One region of the Carnobacterium sp. 17-4 genome, then DNA from elsewhere that is predicted to be linked to it. Evidence: predicted binding sites of a transcription regulator. Region 1 holds the regulator's gene; each other region holds the start of a gene.

Region 1 (3,369 bases):
TTCCAACAGCATTTGCAATTCCTTGACCTAATGGGCCAGTTGTTGCTTCTACTCCATCAGTATGGTTCACTTCTGGATGTCCAGGTGTTTTACTGTCCCATTGACGGAACTGTTTTAAATCATCAATTTTAACATCATATCCAGCTAAATGCAGCAAGCTGTATAATAACATTGATCCATGTCCAGCTGATAATACAAAACGGTCACGGTCAAACCATTTCGAGTTTTTTGGATTTACTTTTAATTGTTTAGTCCACAATGTGTAAGCCATTGGAGCAGCCCCCATAGGTAATCCTGGGTGTCCAGAATTGGCTTTTTGTATACCATCCATACTTAGTGTTCTTATTGTATTTACTGCTAATTGGTCTGTGTTATCAAACAAAAAAATCATCCTTTCGATTTTAACTCTCTTATCGTACTCTATTAGTTTACTATTATTTCACTTCAAGTGCAACGCTTTCACGGTTAGAATGTTATTAAATGGGAGAACTTCATGATTATCACATTAATGAACAAACACTCTATTATCTCCCGTGAAGACCTTTATCTTTTTGTATGTCTTTCAATTTATCGGGGGTTACGTCATTGCCTTCTTCATCTACAATTTTTACACCCTCAATGGTATTTCTCATTCCGCCTCGAAAAGCTGTTATATAATCATCTCTTAATTTTTTTTGTTCAATTTGTTCTTGAATAGTCAATCCTTTGTTTTTTGATTTATTTGCTAATTCATTTATTCGTTCTATTTGATCTTTTGGCAACATCTAATCACTCCACTTTTTTATTTATTATTCAACTATAACAAATTTCTTTGAAAAAAACACCTTTTAATCCTCTAAATCTACGAACGTTTGTTTGATTTGTTCTATCATATATGGTAATCTTAAAATGATAAAATAATAGAAACGAGGTGTTTATATATATTATGAGTAAAAATCCCGAATCAAGACAAGTTGAAGTTCTACAATATATATACAGTCAAGTTAAATTGAAAGGATACCCTCCAACTGTAAGAGAAATTGGAACGGCTGTTTCTTTATCTTCTACCTCAACCGTTCATGGTCACCTTTCTCGTTTAGAAAAAAATGGTTATATCCAAAGAGATCCCAGCAAACCAAGAGCAATAGAACTAACACAACTAGGATTATCAAAATTAGGCATTGCACTTGATAAAATACCTTTATTGGGAACTGTAACAGCTGGTGAACCAATCTTAGCTGTAGAAGAAGCGACAGATTATTTTCCACTACCTCCAAACTTGCAATTTGAAAACGACTCTCTTTTTATGTTAACCATACGTGGAGAAAGCATGATCAATGCTGGTATTTTTGATGGTGATGAAGTGATCATTCGTAAACAAAGCACAGCAAATAATGGCGATATTGTCATTGCTATGACCGTAGAAGATGAAGCAACTTGTAAAAGATTTTATAAGGAAGAAGATCATTACCGATTAGAACCAGAAAATGACACTATGAGTCCTATTCTACTTAATGAATTAACGATTTTAGGCAAAGTAATCGGATTGTATCGTAGTCATATTCAATAAAAAAACGAAGAACCGGGTTTTATCCGGTCCTTCGTTTTTTATTTTATCGTTTTAAGTGCACAACAATTTATCTTGTGGTTGCACTATAAACCTTTTTAACCTAATAAATTTTTTACAGGAGCAAAAGTTTTTCGATGAATAGGACATATTCCGTGTTTTTCTAATCCTTCTAAATGGATTTTTGTTCCATAACCCGCATTCTTAGAAAAACCATATCCCGGATATAACGTATCATATTCGGCCATCATTCTGTCTCTTGTTACTTTCGCAATAATACTAGCAGCAGCTATAGACAAACTTTTTGAATCTCCCTTGATGAAGCTTTCTTGGGGAATAGTGATTGGTAGATGCATTGCATCAATAAGCAATTGTTCTGGCTGTTGAGGTAGTTGCTCAACAGCTTCAATCATAGCCAGCTTAGTTGCTTGGTAAATATTGACTTTATCAATTACTTGATGGTCTTTTATACCAATCCCAATAGCTAATGCAGATTCTTGAATTTGGTCAAATAACACTTCTCTTTTTGCACTTGATAATTGTTTAGAGTCATTGATTTCCAGTACATTAAAATCTTGCGGCAATATGACCGCAGCTGCAACAACAGGGCCAGCTAATGGACCTCTTCCTACCTCATCGATTCCAGCAACAAATTGTGTTCCTTGTTCCCAAAAAAATTGCTCTATTTGCAGCATTTCTTGTTGTTTTTCGAGAATCAATTGTTGTTTTCTCATTTGATTTTCCCAAGATTTATACGCATTTAATACACCTTTACGTGAATCGCTCTTGATAAAAACCAATCGTTCATCATCCGTATGGGTAATGGTCGTTAGTAGTTCCTTTATTGCCGTAATGGTCAACGGTTTTTCCATTTTAGCTATCCTGCCTTTTTGGTAAAGAAATCGGCGCTATATCTAATGTGTATTTCCCAATTTTACCGCTTCTAATTTCAAAAACAATCAATTCAGCTGCACGAGTATAGTCTTCTTTATACCCTTTACGTTCGCTGATCAACATAAGCAATTCTGGCGATTCAAGATCCAATTCTTCTTCAGTTAATCTGTATCGTTTAGCAAGCATTTCTGGATTTCGAATTTTCATTTCTTCCAATCCATACATTGCAATTTCATCTAGCTGTAAAATAGTGTCTTTAATTGCTCCAGTTAAAGCCAATTTCTTTCCAATTTCAGGATCTTCAAACTTCGGCCAAAGAATTCCTGGCGTATCAAGCAATTCCAATTCTTTACCTAACTTCAGCCATTGTTGTGCCTTTGTCACACCAGGTTTATTTCCTGTTTGAGCAATATTTTTCTTTACAAAACGATTGATCAATGTTGATTTTCCAACGTTAGGAATTCCAATACTCATTGCTCGAATTGCACGAGGTTTTATACCTTTAGCGGCTCTTCTATCAAATTTTGGTTGTAAAAGCTCTTTTGCTTTTGCCATCAATTGTTTCATACCGTGTCCTTCTTGAGCAACAATTGGGACAGCCGCAATTCCTTGATCATTAAAATAGGCTACCCATTTTTTTGTTTCTAGTGGGTCCGCTAAATCACTTTTATTTAAAATGATGATTCTTGGTTTTTCTCCAATTATTTCATCTAATATTGGATTACGGCTTGATAATGGTAGTCTTGCATCTACTAGTTCAAAAACAATGTCTACTAGTTTAATTTTTTCTGTTACTTGGCGTCTTGCTTTTGCCATATGTCCTGGAAACCATTGAATGGTCATTTAATTTTCACCTTTCTATTTACACAAAAAAAAGAACCACATTATGGTATTCTTTTTTTTATTTCATTTGTTAATCCTCGTCAATT
Region 2 (3,369 bases), 350 kb from region 1:
ATCATTACGGGTGGAGATAGTGGGATCGGGCAAGCTGTAGCGATTGCTTTTGCAAAAGAAGGTGCAGATGTTGCTATTGGTTACCTAGAATCAGAGGATGATGCAAATTATACAAAAAATCGAATTGAAAAGATTGGTCAAAAAGCCTTAGTGTTTAAAGGTGATGTAGGACAAGAGTCTTATGCTAAGGAAGTAGTATCGAAAGTAATTGAGAAATGGGGCCATCTAGATATATTGGTCAACAATGCTGGCGAGCAACATGTCCAAGAGAAAATTGGAGATATAACCGCAGAACAATTGGATCGAACATTTAGAACCAACATATTTAGTCAATTCTACTTTGTGAAAGCTGCAATGCCACATTTGTCAGAAGGTGCATCAATCATCAACACAACATCCATTACAGCTTATCGTGGAAGTGAACACCTTTTAGATTACTCAGCTACTAAAGGTGCAATTACAGCGTTCACTAGATCTCTTTCTCAAAATAGTGAAGTGATTGATAAAAAAATTCGCGTAAATGGTGTGGCTCCTGGTCCAATATGGACTCCACTTATACCAGCTACTTTTACAGAAGAACAATTAGAGGACTGGGGTAAAGGCGGAGCAATAGAAAGAGCTGGTCAAGCTTTTGAATTGGCGCCAACGTATGTCTATTTAGCGAGTACAGACTCTAGTTATGTTTCTGGCCAAGTGTTGCATGTTAATGGTGGAGTGGTCATAAACGGCTAAAATAGTTTCTTGATTTTTTTAAAATTACAACTAAATGCACTTCTAGTCTGATTACAAGTCGTCTATTTTGAAAACTTATTTTTCATTTGGTAAAGTTAATTATAGAAATATAAGTGTTTGATTTTAGTCCTCATGATTACTTAGCAGGTTGATTAGCTAAACCATAAAGAGGATACAAAGAAGAGGAGCGTGTAAAGGATGAATAAAGTAGTTATCGGTTCATTTTCAAACGTACAAGAAACAACGGCTTGTGTAGAACAATTGATCGCGGAAGGCCATTCAACAGACAGTATAAAAATTGTGACGACTAATCAAGATCCTGCAACGATTCAAAGTCAAACAGGTGTAGAAATCGATAAAGTTTCATCAGAAGAAAAAGAATCTTTCTGGGATAAATTTAAACATTTATTCGCTGATACAGATGAAGATTTGGTATTAGAAAATTTTGGTGTAGATGAAGCTAGTGCAGAGCAATACAATGAGTCTTTGGAAAAAGGTGAATACATTGTACTTGCTGATAAAGATAAAGCCTCAACTTCAAAAACCAATACAACTAAAAAAAATTCTGGGACTGTTGGCCAAGCTGGTCAAGGTGTACGAGAAGTCAGAAATGCTTCACAACCGACCGATGAAGTGAGTTATGCAAATGATGGAAATGATTATTTAAACAATGCTGAAGTTCCTTTAACGAATCAGTTTACAGAACAAGATGAACTTGATGAAAGCATAATAGTGAAATCTGATGTAATCGACACGACAATTCCTGAAACGATTGAAGAAGATGACATTATGGTAGAATCGATTAGACAAGAGAACAAGCCTAGATTGCAAGATAATCAAGACAGTGAATTAACCAATGATTCATTTAGTAGAGATCAAGATCGAAGAGATGATACAAGAGATGTTGTATCTCCAAAAAGACAACCGTGGTCACATAAAAACTTTGATCCTAATGACAATCCGTTGCAAGGAAAACCTACAGAGGATAAATTAAAGCATGAAGATCAGGTTGGCCCTAGTTCACCAAACGAAGAGGAAGTAGATTTGCCAATTTTTGATGGTAGTACTTTATCAAACCAACCGATAAATGACCCAAGAGAAGAGTTCAGAGATTAAATAGTAAAATTAAAAGTGATTCAGGCTTATGTCTGAATCACTTTTTTTAATTAAAATCGTTGCATGATAACTTTCGAACATGTGTTTGTAGTTGTTTTATGTTATAATAGTGGAACTGAAGTAGGAGGGTGATGCTATGATCTATAAACCCAATAGTGGAAATGATGGCTCTTCAACGTCTGAATTACCCAAAATTACAAAGATTGAAGCGCAAAAAAGAAAAGGGCGCTACAATATTTATTTAGATGGAGAATATGCTTTTCCTGTTGATGAAGCTATTTTAATTAAGCACATTTTGCATAAAGGAATGGAGATCTCAAAAACATTCCGTCAAGAATTAGAGATAGAAGATGGGTACCGCAAAGCTTATACAAGGGCGCTCGTTTACTTAAACTATTCTTTGCGTTCAATAAAGGAAGTGAAAGATGATCTGGTCGCTCATGAATTTACTAGCGAAACTGCTGATCAGGTTATCGAACAATTAAAAGAACAAGGCTACTTAAACGATTTAATGTATGCTGAAAGTTATACAAGAACCGCTGCAAATGTTAGCGGAAAGGGGACTTACGTGATAAAAAGAGAGTTGAAAAAACGTGGAGTTAAAGATGAAACGATTGAAGAAGCAATGGAGCAATATCCGTTTGATCAAATGGTAGAAAATGGTGTTGCCTTAGCGGAAAAAGTTATGCGACGTTCTTCGCGTCATTCATCAAGAGAAACTAACAATAAAATTCGTCAAAATTTAATGCAAAAGGGATTCCAATCAGATGTTATTACACAAGTATTGGAACAAATTACTACAGAAAAAGAAGTAGATGAGGAGTATGAAGCATTAAAAGCACAAGGTGATAAAATTTGGCGCAAGCAAACTAAGTTAACAGGAGCTAAAAAAATTCAAAAAGTTAAAAGTGGATTGTTTCAAAAAGGATTTGCTGGCGACTTAATTACACAATATATCAATGAAAAAGAAATGGAAGAAGAGGAAGAATGACATTAAGTGAATCAAATTTAGATGCAACAAACAAAAATGAAATTTATGGTATTCCTATGTGGCCCCAAGAAAAAATCAATCGATTTAGAGAAACCCTCTTAAGTTGGTATGATTTAGAAAAACGAGATTTACCATGGCGAAAAAACAACGATCCGTATCGTATTTGGGTATCTGAAATCATGTTGCAACAAACAAGAGTAGATACTGTTATTCCTTATTATTTAAATTTCATGAATACTTTCCCAACGATAGAAGCATTAGCACATGCACATGAAGACGTATTGTTAAAGGCTTGGGAAGGGTTGGGATATTACTCACGAGTTCGCAATATGCAAACTGCAGCTCAGCAAATCATGAACGATTATGATGGGGAAATGCCTACTGATCCTAAAGAAATTGGTAAATTAAAGGGAATAGGACCTTATACAACTGGCGCGATTTCGAGTATGGCCTTTGGACTTCCTGAACCAGCTGTAGATGGAAATGTGATGCGCGTGTTGAGTCGGTTATTTGAAATTGATGCGGATATT
Region 3 (3,369 bases), 1.2 Mb from region 1:
ACTTCTACTATTTCACCAGTAGAATTTTTTTTATATTTTGTCCAATCATCAGGAAATTCTTGTAGTCTTTCTGCTTCAATAGGTGTTATTAATCTATATTTACCATTTACATTTAAAAAATGAGTTGAGCGATTAACGGTTCCTTCAGAAGTTAACATAGTTCTTCCAGGTAATGATAAATCATCTGTTGGAGCCATACTTCCTTCTGAATAAATATAAGAATGTCCATCTACAGAAATACGTTCGATTTTTTTAGAACCTCTTAAGTATTTAAACTTCTCTAATTTATTTTGGTCAGTAACATAATATTTTTCTGGAACATTCTCTTCATCTACCAATATTTCTCCTAAAGTAATAGGTTGTTCTTCCTTTGTAGGTACTGTGTCAATAGTAAAATAACGTCCATGTCTCATGACTCCTGTGTTCCAAACAGTACCTATAAAATTGTCGGATATGTCTACAATGTCATTTGATAATGTATAAGTAGCATGACGGTTTTTTACTGGTGTTGGTAAAACCGGAAATTGACGTGCAAATAGACCTTTATTAAAGATGTAATCATCATACAATTGGCTGTCAAAAAATAAATCTAATTCTTCATTCTCAAATTCTTTATCCATTTTTTTTGCAAAGTCAGTATCGTTCCGATATACGAAAAAGAAAACACGGCGACGACGTTGACTGCCTCCGTATTCTGCGGCGTTTATGACACGCCATTCTACAGAATAGTTTAAATCGTTAAATGCAGCTAGCATGATTGCGAAATCTCTACCTCGTTGTTTTGAAGGAGCTTTTAATAGACGATCTACATTTTCTAAAACAAGATATTTTGGTTTTATTTGAGTAACTGCTCGAATGATTTCCCAGAATAATACGCCTTTTTTTCCTTGGATACCAAGTTCGTTCTTTTTGCTTCTAGCAACGGAGTAATCTTGGCAAGGAAAACCTCCAACTATTATATCTGCATCCATACTTTGAAAAGCTTCATCTGAAATTTCTTCTATATTTTCGTTTATATTCATACTCTCAGGATAATGATAATCATACACTTCGAAGGCGTCTTGACTCTTTTTAGCAGGCTCCCATTGATTTGCCCATTTTGTTTTAAACATGCTTTCATTGGAATTTTCAAAACCAACGCGAAATCCACCAACTCCAGCAAATAGTTCTAAAATATTAAACTGTTTACTCATAATACGAACACCCTTTCGGTAAGCTAAGATTTATTATACAACAATTCACGGAAAAGATCCAGTGTTTTGTACAAAAAAATGGTACTATTAGACCATAAAATAAATTATTGCATATCTGTATAAATTTTTTGGAGGGTAAAGTATGAGAGAGCATGGACACGTTTTTGCTAAAGATGAACTAGAAGATATTTTAGATAGTACTATTGGTAAAACCTTAGGTGATGTTGATCAAAATAATGTTTTTTATAAAACAGTTAAACATCCTAAAATCACTGGTATAGCAGGAAGTGTTGTAGAGGAATCTATATTGGGGTATCCAGCTGATTCTTATCAAAAACCAGATTTGTATGTCGATGGGAAAGATGTGGAAGTAAAAACAACAGGTTTAAGAAAAGTAAAGAAATCAGTAAGTGGAGAACTTGAAGCTAAAGAACCGATGTCTGTAACAGCTGTTTCTCCAGAAAGGATAGTGCACGAAAGTTTTGAAAATTCAAGTTTCTGGCATAAACTTGAAAGACTTCTTTTAGTTTATTATCTTTATGATTCGGAAGTTACTGTTCCTGCATCAGAGTACGCAAAATTCCCCATTGTCGGTTATGATTTCTTTGAATTTGATTCTTTAGATAGAGAAAAGTTGAAGAATGACTGGGAGATAGTCAGAAGTTTCATACATAACTTGCAGCTTGTTCATCAAGACCCTACAGAACATTATCCAAGAATATCATCTGAGTTACGACCACAGTTGATGTTGATTGACACTGCACCTAAGTGGCCCAACCGCCCTAGATTTAGATTGAAAAGGTCTACTGTAACAACTATGGTTCAAAAGTACTTTGGAAAAAAATTCGAACAGTTAGAACAAGAATATAATACATATGAAGAACTAGACGAACAATTGAATCAATTCACTAAACAATACAAGAATAAGACTATTCAAGAACTTCTTCAGATTCTAAATATTCCTATGAAATTAAATCAAACTGGAGATGTATCAAAATCAGTGACTGAACAAATCGTTACACGAATGTTTGGAGCAAAATCGAAAAAAATCGGTAAAATAGAGTTATTCAGTGAGATTGGTTTGATTGCAAAAACAATCACTCAAACTAAGCAAGGAACGCGTACTGAAGACACTAAATTATTTAAAGTTGATTTTGATGAATGGTTGGATGAGAAGATAAATTTTGAAGATTCGTCACTTTATAGTGATTTTAGTGAAAGACAATTTCTATTCATTATTTTTGAAGAACAAGATAAGTCAGAAAAGCTCTTAACAAATAAGTTGTTAGGCTTTAAACGTGTAATCTTTAGTGAAGATTTCTTAGAGAAACAAGTGAAATTTATTTGGGATGACGTTAGAAATAAAGTCTTTAATAATAATCTTCATGAGGAAGTTATGCTTAATAAAAACGGGGAACCTGTTATAAATAAGAATGGAACAATAAAAACGTCTGTCAGTTTTCCAAAATCTAAAGACTATGATGTTTTTTTCCGAGGCACTGGAAGAGATTCCAGTGATAAAACTATAACGATAAATGGAATCGACATGTACAGACAGAATGTTTGGATAAAAGGGAGCGTAATAAACCATATGCTCAATTCAGTTGATTTCATTTAATGAAGCCTAACAAATGGGTTACCTCACTAGGAATTTAATTTCTTTATTACTGTAGTTGCTTTAGATGTAGTAGGGTTTGAGACAGTTTATGAAAATGAATTTCTAATACACAAAATGTTTAGTAAAGTTAGCCTAGTAAAAAGAGACAGGGGAATATTGAATGGAAAATAAAGAGTTATCTAATGTTGTTGCTAATATGGAACTATTTAAGAAAGAAAACACACAAATTCTTAGAAAGAACATCAATAATGAAATCTCAAGTTATCGAAAATCTTTACCTATTGAAACTATACCTGATGATTTAGAGTTCCAAATTGAAAACGAAGTTAGCAATAAATTATCAGAATTCAATAACGGTATCGATTTAAAACCTACAGCTTTATATTATTCGTTAAAATCTGAAGTAGAACTTAATGAAAATATTTCCGAAAAAGAACTGACCTATTCAGCTTATGACTTTTTAGAAAAAACTACAAAAAGTAAATTCCTGAAAAAAATTCTGAAAGAGTTGAAAAGGGAGACTAAAAAATGAAAAAAGCAGTTTCAGAATTAGTAGTT
Region 4 (3,369 bases), 210 kb from region 1:
GGAGTTCTTTTAAAATGGTTAATGAAAACTCATATCCGCTTATTTAAGCTCATAATAAAAAAAAGCATACTAATCATAACAAAGAGTAAAACGGCAAAAGCCAGCCAAACGGGATGAAAAAAAACAAGTAGAAGAGAGCTAAGTCCACCAATAAAAAAGAGAACACCATAGAATTTAAAAAAAGGTGCTGTTTCTGAGGGGCTAGTTTTATCCGTACGAGTTAATAGAATAGAGGCTTTTCCAGTGTAAAAAAAGAATGCTGCATAAAGAAGTAACGCTGAAAAAATAAAAAACAATATCGGTAATAGCATGATAAGACCTTCTTTCAATAGGTAATTACAAAATAAGAATAACATAATAAATTAAATTAAGGGTAAATTTACTTCAGTAACAAAGAAAAAAGCCATTCAATTAAGAATGACTTTAAAAGTTTTAAACTTTAAATGAGAAATCCGATGATGCCGTTGATATGCTCAGTTAGTATTGAACCCGCAAGAAGCAGGTGGGCTCCGCCGTCAACCTTCTAACTACCAAGTGAAAAGGCTTGTTATCCGATTGAATCAGGTTGGATCCCAAGGTAATATTAATTGTTCGGTCAACACATGTTGAGCAAGACGAGCATCTCAGAAATCTTATCCTTATAGTAGCATAAGCATGTGGTATTGTCAATTATTTACCTGTGCACATGCTGTTGAAAGATTGCTTTAACAGCAAAGAAAGCGGTTAATGTACGTTCTTGTTTCCTTTTTTTAAATTGATTGAATCATACTGCTTTGCCAAAGTATCTTCATATTTTCCTGTGTGATTTGGTGTATAGTAAGAAGCATTTTTTAGTTTGTCAGGTAAGTATTGCTGATTTACCCAAGCGCCAGGATAACTATGCGGATAGAGATAATCTACACCGCGACCAAGTTCTTTTGCTCCACTATAATGGGAATCTTTTAAATGATCAGGTACATCTCCACTTTTTCCAGCCCTTACATCTTGGAGGGCTGCATCAATCGCTGCGTAAGACGAATTTGATTTTGGAGAGAGACATAAATCAACTACTACATTAGCTAAAGGTATTCGAGCTTCCGGAAAGCCCAATTTTTCAGATGCTTGAATAGCGGTAACAGTCCTAGAAGCTGCAGAAGGGTTAGCTAATCCGATATCTTCATAAGCAATAACCATTAACCGCCTTGAGATAATAGGTAAATCGCCAGCTTCAATCAGTCTAGCAAGATAATGTAAAGCAGCATTTACATCGCTTCCACGAATGGATTTTTGTAAAGCTGAGATGACATCATAATGAGCATCGCCATCTTTATCATGTGTTAAAGCTTTTCTTTGAACACACTCTTCAGCAATCTCTAAAGTAATATTGATCATTCCTTGTTCATCTGGAGCTGTTGATTTAATAGCGAGCTCTAAACCATTCAAAGAACTTCTTAAATCTCCGCTTGTGGCTCTAGAAAAGTGGAGTAAGGCCTGATCTGTAATGGCTATTTTTTCTTTGCCAAAGCCTTTTTCTGAATCATTTACAGCGTTCCACATAGCTTGTTGTATATCTTCATTAGAAAGTGTTTTGAGTTCAAAAATTTGAGATCTGCTTCGGATGGCAGGATTTATTGTAATATATGGATTTTCGGTTGTTGCTCCAATTAAGATAATACGTCCATTTTCCAAATGCGGCAGCAAAAAATCTTGCTTAGGTTTATCCAAACGATGGATCTCATCTAAAAGTAAAATCACAGTGCCGCTCATTTTTGCTTCTTCTACAACAATTTGGAGATCTTTTTTTGTGTCACTAGCAGCGTTTAAAATGCGGAACGCATATTTTGTTGTCCCAGCAATCGCACTAGCGATACTGGTCTTTCCAATCCCAGGAGGGCCGTATAAAATCATCGAAGAAAGCATTTTAGCTTCTACCATGCGTCGAATGATTTTTCCTTTTCCTACTAAGTGTTGCTGTCCAACAATATTATCAATATGAGTAGGCCTCATCCGATAAGCTAAAGGTTGATTCATAAAGCGTATCCTCCTATCAACATTATTATCTTTAGTATACCATTCTACCAAAATGGATTCTACAGTAAAGAACGTTTGTTTGATTTTCGAAATTAGCTTACTTTTATAAAGCAAATCGAATTTTTGGTTTGGCTTTTCTATGATTATTTGCGATAATGTGTAAGAAGTCATTTTTTATGAGTAGATTCGATTAATCAAAGGGACTATAAAAGTGATAAAGAAAGGAATTTTTCAATGGATGAAAAACACGAGTCCGATTTTTTAAACAGGTTATTAAAAGCGAAAAATAAACGTCAGCGTATTTTTTTGAAAAAAACAGCAAATGTCGTTTTTAACTCTGTTTTAGGAATGGCAATAAAAGAAAAAGAATCATTGCAACCAAATCAATTTACACCATCTAAACGAACGACAAAAACAACCCGTTTAAATGAGAAAGAACTTCTTCAACAGACAAAGAACGAAGCAGAGGAAATTTTGGCCGAGACTTTTCATCAATCAGAAAAAATGTATCAAGAAGTTCAACAAGACATAGCGGCCGCTAAAGAAGAAATTAAATTAAAAAAGAAGCAATCAATTGAACAGTATGATAAAGAAAAAGTAGAAGCAGATAAAATTACTCGAAAAGCTGAACTGCATGCCAAAAAAATACTTGCTTCAGCTCATTTTAAATCTGAACAATTAGAAGAGGAAATTTCATTGAAAAAGGCAGTTTATCATCAGGAAATAGATAGAGAATTAGAAAAATTAGTTAAAGAAAAAGAATGGTTTGAACAGTATCAAGAACAAGTACAAGAATCCATGGATAGAAAAGAAAAAGTTCTTTTTTACGAAACTCGAAAAAAAATAGAACAAGAACACTTAGAAAAAGCTGCATTGCAAAATAAAGTGGATTATTTAAAAGCATTGAATGCGAAAAGAAAAATTAATTCTTATCGTATTGGACTAATGATTTTTGGCTGTACAGTTGTAATGAGTGTGCTTTTAGCTGGTCTTAGGTACTCAACACCTTTGTTTACGTTTATTATTACTTGCTTAGCTTTTGTTATTGCTTGTTTAGCATTTGTAGTGGTTTATATTAATTTAGTAGATGGAAAAAATGAAAAGAAAATAAAGGGAATTGGTTTTCAAAATGCTTCATTAATTGAAAAAAATAAAGAGTTAATCGATACAATAGAAGATCTCGAAAAGGATATCAAGCAATTGATTGATGAAAAAATCCAGCTTGAGAGGACCAAACGACAATCGCAAGATAATATTGAATTTTTAAAAATTATGCAAGCTGATTTGAAACAATCTGAAATTAACAGAAGGATCTTAGAGTCAGAGAATGCGGCATTGAGAAAGCATTTAATTAGTGAG

Evidence for each region. Region 1 encodes LexA, which represses DNA repair genes until DNA is damaged. Its sites were predicted from a motif close to CNAACANNTGTTNG; they were not measured.
Region 2: a site for LexA is predicted at 1,923-1,936, ahead of recX (recombination regulator RecX). Genes of this name have one in related genera too.
Region 3: a site for LexA is predicted at 1,198-1,211, ahead of CAR_RS11945 (MutH/Sau3AI family endonuclease). Genes of this name have one in related genera too.
Region 4: a site for LexA is predicted at 2,079-2,092, ahead of CAR_RS04320 (replication-associated recombination protein A). Genes of this name have one in related genera too.

Annotation. Positions count from the first base shown of each region.
Region 1 is NC_015391.1:1,097,077-1,100,445, reverse strand. It holds gene tkt (transketolase) at 1-391, opposite strand, end outside; gene CAR_RS05380 (DUF896 family protein) at 525-764, opposite strand; gene lexA (transcriptional repressor LexA) at 926-1,549, shown strand; gene CAR_RS05370 (ribonuclease HII) at 1,645-2,418, opposite strand; gene ylqF (ribosome biogenesis GTPase YlqF) at 2,420-3,283, opposite strand; gene lepB (signal peptidase I) at 3,354-3,369, opposite strand, start outside.
Region 2 is NC_015391.1:1,444,270-1,447,638, reverse strand. It holds gene CAR_RS07045 (SDR family oxidoreductase) at 1-732, shown strand, start outside; gene CAR_RS07040 (general stress protein) at 931-1,848, shown strand; gene recX (recombination regulator RecX) at 1,985-2,839, shown strand; gene mutY (A/G-specific adenine glycosylase) at 2,836-3,369, shown strand, end outside.
Region 3 is NC_015391.1:2,519,844-2,523,212, reverse strand. It holds gene CAR_RS11950 (DNA cytosine methyltransferase) at 1-1,193, opposite strand, end outside; gene CAR_RS11945 (MutH/Sau3AI family endonuclease) at 1,336-2,811, shown strand; gene CAR_RS11940 (hypothetical protein) at 2,972-3,343, shown strand; gene CAR_RS11935 (hypothetical protein) at 3,340-3,369, shown strand, end outside.
Region 4 is NC_015391.1:882,479-885,847, forward strand. It holds RNA gene ssrS (6S RNA) at 446-633, opposite strand; gene CAR_RS04320 (replication-associated recombination protein A) at 724-2,010, opposite strand; gene CAR_RS04325 (hypothetical protein) at 2,245-3,369, shown strand, end outside.